2 regions of the Streptomyces sp. NPDC008150 genome follow, and region 2 is predicted to be linked to the other one. Evidence: riboswitches for the same ligand, from Rfam matches in the RefSeq annotation. Region 2 holds a riboswitch; the other holds the start of a gene.
The links. Region 2 has a riboswitch for cyclic di-AMP ahead of ACFZA0_RS22150 (HYD1 signature containing ADP-ribosyltransferase family protein). Riboswitches for the same ligand answer to the same signal wherever they lie in the genome.
Positions count from the first base shown of each region.

Region 1: linked by a shared signal. The riboswitch ahead of ACFZA0_RS37070 (transglycosylase SLT domain-containing protein) and the one ahead of ACFZA0_RS22150 (HYD1 signature containing ADP-ribosyltransferase family protein) in region 2 are both predicted to bind cyclic di-AMP.

Region 1 is NZ_JBIBHJ010000026.1:29,846-34,878, reverse strand. It holds gene ACFZA0_RS37085 (ATP-binding cassette domain-containing protein) at 1-319, opposite strand, end outside; gene ACFZA0_RS37080 (outer membrane lipoprotein carrier protein LolA) at 465-1,670, opposite strand; gene ACFZA0_RS37075 (polyprenyl synthetase family protein) at 2,070-3,080, opposite strand; cyclic di-AMP (ydaO/yuaA leader) riboswitch at 3,747-3,919, shown strand; gene ACFZA0_RS37070 (transglycosylase SLT domain-containing protein) at 3,922-4,431, shown strand; gene ACFZA0_RS37065 (HAD hydrolase family protein) at 4,539-5,033, opposite strand, start outside.
Region 2 is NZ_JBIBHJ010000009.1:38,150-43,182, reverse strand. It holds gene ACFZA0_RS22170 (amidohydrolase family protein) at 1-1,041, shown strand, start outside; gene ACFZA0_RS22165 (NAD(P)H-binding protein) at 1,183-1,839, shown strand; gene ACFZA0_RS22160 (hypothetical protein) at 1,873-2,085, opposite strand; gene ACFZA0_RS22155 (DUF6009 family protein) at 2,417-2,788, opposite strand; cyclic di-AMP (ydaO/yuaA leader) riboswitch at 3,116-3,310, shown strand; gene ACFZA0_RS22150 (HYD1 signature containing ADP-ribosyltransferase family protein) at 3,346-3,690, shown strand; gene ACFZA0_RS22145 (DUF6881 domain-containing protein) at 3,691-4,248, shown strand; gene ACFZA0_RS22140 (hypothetical protein) at 4,419-5,033, shown strand, end outside.

The DNA.
Region 1 (5,033 bases), on a different contig from region 2:
AGCGGACGAGGTTGTCGCGGCCCGAGAGGAAGCCGTACAGAGCCGGGCCCTCGATGAGCGCGCCGACCTGCGGGAGCACGGTGCGCACCGACCTCGGCACGGGACGGCCCAGCACCTGGGCGGTGCCGGATGTCGGTGCGACCAGGCCCATGAGCATGCGGATGGTGGTGGTCTTGCCGGAGCCGTTCGGCCCGAGGAAGCCGAAGACACTGCCCGCCGGGACGGTCAGGTCCAGCCCGTCCACGGCGAGTTGACCACCGCCGTAGCGCTTGGTCAGTCCCCGGGTCCGGATCGCCGGGACGGTCTGCGGTTGCCCCATCTGGCTTCCTCACTTTCCGCACCGGCGCCGACCCGCCCCGGTGACAGCCGACTCGGCCCCGCCCGCGGGGCCGTCACGGACGCGTCCCGCCCGTACGGAGTGACCGTACGGGCGGGACGACGGGCCGACTCGCGGGCGACGGCGGTCAGTTGGCCGCGTCGGCCACCTTGACCAGGGCCGCCTTGTTGACGGCGCCGACGTAGACCTTGCCGTCGTCGGTGACGAGGGCGTTGACCAGCCGGGTCGAGAAGACGGTGCCCTTGCCGAAGTCGCCGCTCACGCGGTCGCCCAAGGAGGCGAGGAATCCGCCCGGTTCACCGCCGCCGGAGCCCGAGGGCACGCCCTTGCCGCCGGTGTCGAAGGTGGCGACGGAGTTCCAGCCGGTGCCGACGACCTTGGCGCCGTCCAGTTCGTCCAGCCCGCCGCCGAGCGGGCCGCCGGACCGTTCCGCGTGGCCCTTGGCCGCACCGGCGGCCGAGTCGCCCTCGGTCACCTTCGCGCCCTTGGGCGGGGTGAAGTCGAAGGTCGACGCGGCCGGCTTCGCGAAACTGACCTTGGTGAAACCGGCGTCCACGGCGGCCGCGCCGCCACCGGCGGGCGTCAGCGTGAACTTGAGCGGTGCCCCGGTCTTCGCGTCCACCGCCACGGCGATCCGGCCGACCGTGCTGGCCCCGGACGACGCGGGCCTGATCACCAGCTTGTACGCGTCGCGTCCGGCCACCCGCTCGGTGCCGTCGACGCTCAGGGAGGTCGTCCCGTCGGCCGCCTTCAGCGCCTGGTCGGTGAGCTGCTTCGGCGTGAGCTCCGCGCCCTCGTCGCGCTGCGCGGCCGCGTCGCCGGAGACGGTGCTGTGGTACACCGTGTTCGACTTGCTGTCGTAGCCCCAGACGTTCTTGCCGTTGTGGATCAGGCTGTACTCGGCGGCGTCCTCCAGGAGCGAGACCTTCGAGCGGTCGGGGCCGTCGGCGGCGACCCTCAACGTGTGCGTGCCCGTGGCGAGTTCGGTGAGCTTGGACGTCGGGTCGGCGGAGGAGCCGCCGCCCGTCGCGTCCGCGCCGAGCGAGGACTCCAGGCCGCCGAGGTCGGGCAGGCCCAGGTCGGTGCTCACCTTCACGGTGCCGGACAGTTGCTCCACGTCGGACGCGGCGATCTTCTCGACGAGCTGCCGCGCCGTGATCTTCGGCAGGTCGGGGTCGCCGGAGGCAGCGAGCGCCGGGACCAGCCCGATGGTCGCCGCCGCCACTCCCACCACAGCGACGGGAACGACGTACCGCACCGCTCTGCCCCGCCCGGTCCGCGTGTCCTCGGTCTCGTCGGCGGTCGTGCTGTTCTCGGATTCGTACGGTGCCATGTCTGCCTTACCTCCGTCGTCGGCGGCGGCTGTCCGTCGTGTGTCCTCGCGTTCTCGTTCCCGGTCCACCCCGCGCCGCCATTCTCACCCGAATCGGTGAGGTGTGGTGTTTTCCGTGCTTCCCATCTGACCAAAACGGGCGCGGCGAATCGTCAGACCGCGGGCTCAACTCCGCGTACTGCTGCGGTATGACACGGACGGCCGCCACCGGCCCCGACCCGTAGGGGTCCGCGCGGGCCGCGCAACCGCGAGCACCGGGACGGGAGGGCCGGGCAACGGAGGGACGGGGCGAACGGGCCCGGGAAGAACGGCATCCCGCACTGTGACGCGGATCACATCACCGGGCGCGCCGCCGTGCGGGTGGTCCGGGGGCCGCCGCGCGCCGGCGCGGACGGCACGTCATCCGGCGCGGTGCACCACGGCGTCGCAGAGTTCGACCAGCGAGTCCTTCGCGTCGCACTCGGGCAGGGGCGCGAGGGCGGCGCGCGCATCCTCGGCGTACCTGACCGTGTCGCGGCGGGCCTGCTCCAGCGCGGGGTGCGCGCGCAGGGCCGTCAGCGCCTCGGCGAGCCGGGCGTCGTCGGACAGGTCGGAGTCGAGCAGCTCGCACAGCGCGGCGTCCTCGGCGAGCCCGAGCCGGGCGGCACGCTCCCGCAGCCGCAGCACCGGCAGCGTCGGCACGCCCTCGCGCAGGTCGGTGCCGGGGGTCTTGCCGGACTCGTGCGAGTCGGAGGCGATGTCCAGCACGTCGTCGGCGAGCTGGAAGGCGACGCCGAGCCGCTCGCCGTACTGGGTGAGGACGTCCACGACCGTGTCGTCGGCGCCGGACATCATCGCGCCGAAGCGGCACGCGACCGCCACCAGCGAACCCGTCTTGCCGCCCAGGACGTCGAGGTAGTGCTCGACCGGGTCACGGCCGTCCGTGGGGCCCGCGGTCTCCAGGATCTGGCCGGTGACCAGCCGTTCGAACGCCTCCGCCTGCACCCGCACCGCCTCCGGGCCGAGGTCGGCCAGGATGTACGAGGCACGGGCGAAGAGGAAGTCCCCGGTGAGGACGGCGACGGAGTTGCCCCAGCGGGTGTTCGCGCTCGGGACCCCGCGGCGCACGGCCGCCTCGTCCATCACGTCGTCGTGGTACAGCGTCGCCAGGTGGGTCAGCTCCACGACCACGGCCGACGGGACCACGCCCGGCGCGTACGGATCGCCGAACTGGGCCGCGAGCATCACGAGCAGCGGACGGAACCGCTTGCCCCCCGCGCGCACCAGGTGCTGGGCGGCCTCCGTGATGAAGGGGACCTCGCTCTTGGTGGCTTCGAGCAAACCTTCCTCGACGGCCGCCATTCCGGCCTGGACATCGGCTTCCAGAGCCTGGTCCCGCACGCTCAGCCCGAACGGCCCGACGACGGTCACGAGGGGTCTCCTGTCTGCTGACGTCTGATGACGATTACACGGTCGGTCTCAAGGTCGGTCATGCGATCGACGACATGTTTGTCGATCTGTCGCTGCCATCACTCAAGTCAGCGTATCCGGTCACGTTTCGATCACCGATAGCGCCCACGGTTACAGGCCAGGCGGTATTGGAGCACGCCGGGCATCCTTCCCATCGGCCGGTAAGAAAGGATATTTGCCGACCGCGCTTCCGCCCACCGGGAAGCCCGCCCGCCGCACCCTCTCCGCCTCCCCCTTCTACCCCCGTTCGACGTGCGCAGCGTGACACGGAGAAGGGGAGAAAGGGCAGGAGACCCCCGCCTCCCGCGCGCACGCCGATCCCGATGCCCGATTCGCACCTCTTGCGGTTCACCGCCCCTTTGGTCACTGATTGCGCTCCGGTCGCCTCCCCAGTGAGTTGGGTCACGCGGGCCGCCGGCCCCTCCGGCGCCCCACACCTCGCGTACAGGCTTGCCGCGCAAGCGAGTTGAGCGTTGGCGATCGCAAAGGATCAAGGCCGCGATACCTCCCAGAACAAGATCAATCGGACGTTGTGTGCATCGCATACTTGTTCCGGACATGCGCGGTCGCATACGTTCCCGGCCTGTCGGGCGGACGCCTAATCCTGCCGCCGCCCGGTGCCACCCATCGACCGAGACACTCACGCACGGCAGGAGCGGGGGACCCAGGTAAGTCGCCGGGTCGCACGGCACACGCCGTGACGGACCGGCTTGGGGTGAAGACGCGACCGCGAGGCCGCGACCGGGCACCTCCCAGCCCGAACCCGACAGCTCACCTCGCAGGCGCCGGAGAGGAAAACACCATGTCCCGACTGGGTCTTCGTCGTCACGCCCGAACCAACCGCATCACCCGTGCCCTGGCCATCGCCGGCACCGGTGCCGCCGTCGTCGCCGTGCCGCTGCTCGGCGCGAACACCGCCTCGGCCGCCACCACGACGTCCACCGCGACGACCGCCACCACCACCGCGGCCCTCACCGCCTCCGCCGGGTACGGCAACAACCTCGACGGCTGGATCCGCGAGTCGCTCTCGATCATGTCGCAGCAGGGCATCCCCGGTACCTACAACGGGATCTACCGCAACGTGATCCGCGAGTCGTCCGGCAACCCCCAGGCCATCAATAACTGGGACTCCAACGCCGTGGCCGGCACGCCCTCGAAGGGCCTCCTCCAGGTCATCGACCCGACCTTCCTGGCCTACCACGTGTCCGGCACCTCGTACGACCCGTACGACCCGGTCGCCAACATCACCGCGGCCTGCAAGTACGCGGCCGCCCGGTACGGCTCCATCGACAACGTGTACGGCGCGTACTGACCGTTCCGTTCCCGGCAGGGAACACGGCCGGACGGCCGGCGGGGCGGGCACGGCGGTCCCGCCCGGCCGGTCGGGCCGGCCCCGCCCGGCCGCCCCGCACGGGGTGCTCAGGCAAATATGCGATCGAGGACGACGGCGATGCCGTCGTCCTCGTTCGACGTCGTGATCTCGTCGGCCACCGCCTTGAGTTCGGGATGGGCGTTGGCCATGGCGACGCCGTGGGCGGCCCACCCGAACATGGGCACGTCGTTGGGCATGTCCCCGAAGGCCACGGCCTGCTCCGCGCGCAGTCCCAGGTGGCCGGCGGCCAGCGAGAGGCCCGTGGCCTTGGTGATGCCGCACGGCTGGAGTTCGACCATGCCCGGCCCCGACATGGTGACCGTGGCGAGCGACCCCACCACCGCGCGGGCGGCGGCGGCCAGGTCGTCGTCCGGCAGCCCGGGGCGGCGCAGCAGCACCTTGCTGATCGGCGCGCGCCACAGGTCGTCGCGCCGTCCGACCCGCACGGCGGGCAGCGTGGGATGCGGCATCGCGTACCCGGGCTCGATCAGGGTCAGCCCGTCGACCCCGTCCTGGTCCACGGCCGCGTACACCTGGCCGAC
Region 2 (5,033 bases):
CTGCCGGCCCCCGTCGAACCCCACGCGCACGGCGACACCGCCCTGTCCGCGGACGCCGGGGGGCCCGTCTCGTACGAGCCCGAGGACGTCCAGCGCCGCGCGACCGAGGCGGCACTGCTCCAACTCGGCCACGGCGCCACGACGTTGCGCTCCCACGTACGGATCGGCGACGTGCAGGGGCTCGGCGCCCTCGCCGCGGTCCTCCAGGCACGGCGCGCGCTGCGCGGGCTCGCGGAACTGACGACGGTGGCCGTTCCCCGCGTGCTGACCGGTGTCGCCGGGGCCGACGGGCTCGCGATGCTGCGGGACGCGGTCAAGATGGGCGCCTCGGTGGTCGGCGGCTGCCCGGACCTCGACCCCGATCCCACGGGTTACGTGGAGGCGGTCCTGGAGGTCGCCTCCGAACACGGCTGCCCCGTCGACCTGCACACCGACGCCGCCGATCCGGCGCGCATCGCGCGTGTGGCGGCCGTCGTGGGCGGCATGCGCCCCGGTGTGACGCTCGGCCCGTGCGGCGGCCTGGGACGGCTGCCCGCCGAGATCGCCGCGAGGGCCGCGGACCAACTGGCCGCCGCCGGCGTGACGGTGGTGTGCCTGCCGCAGGGCGGCTGCGCGGACGCCGAGCACCGGAGCACCGCGCCCGTACCGCTGTTGCGCTCCGCGGGCGTCCGGATCGCCGCCGGGAGCGGCGCACTGCGGGACGTGTCGAACCCCGTGGGCCGTGGCGACCCGCTGGAGGCCGCCTATCTGCTGGCCTCACGGCACGGCCTGCGCCCCGAGGACGCCTATGACGCGGTGAGTTCGGCGGCACGCACCGGCCTGGGCCTGCCCGAGGTGCGCGTGGAGGCCGGTTTTCCGGCCGAGTTGCTGGCGGTGCGGGGCGAAGGCCTCGCGGGCGCACTGTCGTTGGCGTACAGCCGGATCGTCGTCCACCGGGGACGGGTGGTGGCCCGCACCAGCGCGGTACGGGAGTTCTGCCACACGGGCGGCGCCCCGACCGAGACGGGACTGCCGCGACAGGGGCGCGGACAGCCGTCGTGACCCAGGGGTACGGGTGCGCGCCACGGTGCGCGCAGGGGGGCACGAGGGCGCTGAGCCCGGCGTGCCCGCCACCGGGGGCCGGTGCCGTGCGGGCTCGGTGTCGTGGGGCGAACGCGGTCGCGCGGGCGTACGGTCGAGACCATGCGCATTGTCATCGCTGGTGGTCATGGTCAGATCGCGCTGCGGCTGGAGCGTCTGCTCGCCGCGCGCGGGGACGAGGCGGCGGGCATCATCCGTCACGCCGAACAGAGCGACGACCTGCGGGCCGTCGGCGCCGAACCGGTGCTGCTCGATCTGGAGTCGGCGTCGCTCGACGAGGTGGCGCAGAGCCTGCGGGGCGCCGACGCGGCGGTCTTCGCGGCGGGCGCCGGCCCGAACAGCGGCGCGGCACGCAAGGAGACGGTGGACAAGGCGGCGGCCGTGCTGTTCGCGGACGCGGCGGTGCGTGCGGGCGTCCGGCGGCACGTGGTCGTCTCCGCGATGGGCGCCGACCCGGCCCACGAGGGCGACGACGTCTTCGACGTCTACCTGCGCGCCAAGGGCGAGGCGGACGCCTACATCAGCGGCCTGGACGCCCTGGACTGGACGATCCTGCGACCCGGCAGGCTCACGGACGACCCCGGCACCGGGCTGGTCCGCCTGGAGGCGCGCACGGGGCGCGGTGAGATCCCGCGCGAGGACGTGGCGGCGGTCATCGCCGAACTCGTGGAGAGCCCGGCGACCGCGGGCCTGAACCTGGAGCTGATCAGCGGCCCCGACAAGGTCGCGGTGGCCGTGAAGTCGGTCGCGGGCAACTGAGCCCGGGAGCCGCCCGCGCCCGGGCGGCCCGGCTCAGAACAGCGACATCTGCCCGGGAAAGTCCGGGACCGCGTAACCGTCCAACGAGGGCTGCTCAGCGGCGAGTTGGGCCTGCCGACGGGACCCGGGGCACGAGGTGAGCTCACCGTGCTCGCGGGCTCCCGGCGGGTCGTGCCGTGCGAAACGCCCCGCGACGACGGCGATCTCGCGACGGCACTCGGGGCACAACCTGCGACGTGACGACATACGTGCCAGTGTGCCCCCGCCCGCCGACAACGCCCCCGAGCCGCTCCCGGACGCGCCCTCGGGGGACGGCCGGGGGCGGGTACCGCTCCACTCCCCCGGCCGCGGAAACGACGAGAGGGCCCGTGCTCAGCATTGCTGCTGTTCACGGACCCTCTCGGTCGTGTGGCGGCGCCAGGATTCGAACCTGGGAAGGCTGAGCCGGCAGATTTACAGTCCCCCCAGCAGGGCAGTCCAGGGAGCACGCTGACCTGCACAGGTGCGGGAGCACCCGTCAGTCTGGGCTCAAGCCGTCCACGTCTCGTCCACCGTGCGTGCCTCAACGGCCAGAGTTTTACGCTTCAGGCAGGGGCGCTCCCCAGGCCCGCTCCGTGAGGTCGCCCCAGACTCCGGGGGCAACAGTGCGGGGGTCGACCGCTTCGCTGGGCGCTGTGCGCTCGTAGGTCCCATCAGGCTGCTGCTCGGACCTGTCGTAGTTCTTGACCCAGAAGACGCGTCGGATGAACCTGCCTGGTTCGTCTCCAGCCGGCGCGTCCAGGCGAAGCACCGCGTAGCCAACACGTCGGCCACTACCGGTCCACGGGACCGGGCGCCTACGGGTTGAAACGAACAGCTCAACGGTTTGTCTGACGTAGTCGAACCGATCGATGTCTTCGGTCCACACGATGCCGTCCTCGTACTCAAGAGCTCTGGGGGTCTCGCCCATCGTTCCTCCCGCAGCGTTGGAGCCGGAGTCACAGTGTGGTCGCACCAACCTGGGCGACCATCTACTTCAGGCCCTGCGCACGGCACGGCAATTCCCATCAACTCCGGGCGACCCAGGATGTGGCTGGACACTTAGGTCTAGCTAGCCGCGGCCCTCATGGGTTGACGGCCATCGTTGGCCACCCTCGCGTGCCCCGAGGACGGCCTAGCGCTCCAGGTATCGCAATCGCGCGCAGCGTGTGCCAATTCCGGACTGTGTCGAACGTGAACTCGGTTGCGACTGCTAGGATTTGGGGTGACATCGGGCTCCGTCTTGGAGATGGAGCAGCCTGCGCAGCCGCCGAATCCTGCCGCTGTATGGGTCTACGTGACTTGACAAGCGGACCGGCAGGAGCGGAAGACCCAAGCACGGCGAGAGATCATTTAGCGTCTCTCTTGGGGTGAAGCCGCCTCCGGGCGGCCGGGCTTCTTCGCCAGCCCGAACCCGACAGGTCATCTTTCGCAGGCGGTGGCGAAAGGCGTTCAGTGTCCCAGAAGGTTGATGTGCCCGCTGCAGGCATGGGTGGTCACCCTGTGCACCTCTTTCACTACACCACGGAAGAGGGTCAGGCTGGAATCTTGAGGAGTCAGCTCCTACTCCCATCCCTCCGCAGCACCAACCCGAAAGACGCCCGGTACGGTGACGGGCAGTACTTGACTGACATCACCCCCGGCAGCCTCGCAGGGAGCCACCTGTCCCACGCCCTGGTCAGGATGCCCTTCGCAGCAGCACGGTTCACGCACTTCGTCCAGATCGACACCTCCGGGCTGACGGTAAACTTGGGACGGGCCCATGTATATGTGGTACTCGGAACCGAACCTCTCGATCTGAACGGGCGGATCAAGGACTGGGGAATGAACTAGATGCGCTACCTGAAGGTGGTTTGGCACCACAACTCCCCCGACGATCCCGTAACCATCTGGAGCGAAATCGGCGAGGACGGCTATGAAAGCCGCAAGGTCGAAAAATTCGCAGATGGGCGCCTTGGATACGCCGATACCGATAGGGCGAAAGAGGGTAGCGAATTGGGAGAATTCCCAATCCCCGACCCAAACGTCATCGCCCAGCAGCGAGAATTTACGCCTGAAATCATTACCGCCAAGGCGTTCGAGAAAAAATGGAACGCGGCTACATCTGTCACCAAAAGACGCCCCCTGGGCAGAAAAGACACTGGAATTCGACTTACGGCAAAAGGGGGAAAAAAGCGGACTCTCGGAATTCATAAAACAGCATCCGGATGGTCCGTCGTTACGGCGCAAAAGCATCGAACTATCGCCGTACTCGCCTCCCGAAAGGAAGCATTGCGGCGGGCGTATGAGATTCTGAACTCGACGAACGCTGATCCAGGCGACCCCATCCGCGCAAATAGGGCAAAAAAGAGCGCGAAAATGGCGCGCAGTCGGCGGAAATCGAATCTCTGATCAAATGCGGATGACTGGCTCGCTTGAGGAGTGGGCGGGAGTCACCCTCGTGTCTCACGTTTTGATGAACTCGCTTTCACGTGCAACCCTTCTCCCGTTCTACATCACGCCACGACAAGGCTGGTTGCCCAATTGCCGCCGTTGGGCGAACGAAGCTTGGATCTACTTCGATGAATGCTGAAGATTCCGAGAAAATTTCAAACGCAGCCGAGATAGCTTCGGCCACGATCGCAACCGGCGCCGGCATTGCCATCGGCGGAACCGCAGGTGCACTGGTAGGCGCGGCAGCAGCCCCGGTACTGACGGGCGCCCTTATTGCGCTCTCCGCTAAAGTGCAGAACATACGCCATCAGCGGACGATTGAAGTCTTGGGAGAGGTTGCACGCCTATTGCGCGTAGACGAGGCGGACCTACCCCACATCCTGGCCTCTAGCGAACGGCTACTCGAACTCACTAGTCGAATAATTCAGGCTGCTCAGGACGCTTCCAGCGCTGCCAAGAGATCAGCTTTGAGTCGAGCCCTAGCCACGGCTGCCGCAGATCCTGATCCGGCCCGTCTCGACGTATGCGAGCTGCTGCAGACAGCGATAGCCGATATCGACGCCCCTCACGTGCGCTTCATGTACGTCATTGAGGACGCAGAGAATCTGCCCGAAGCTCTGGACCTGGCGCCGGACAGTAATCACTACGGCCTGTCGCTGCAACAGGTTTTTCGCCGCGATCCCGGACTTCAGGAAAGCGGGCCTAGCATCCTCCAGAAGCTCCACTCTCTGGGGTTGATTGAA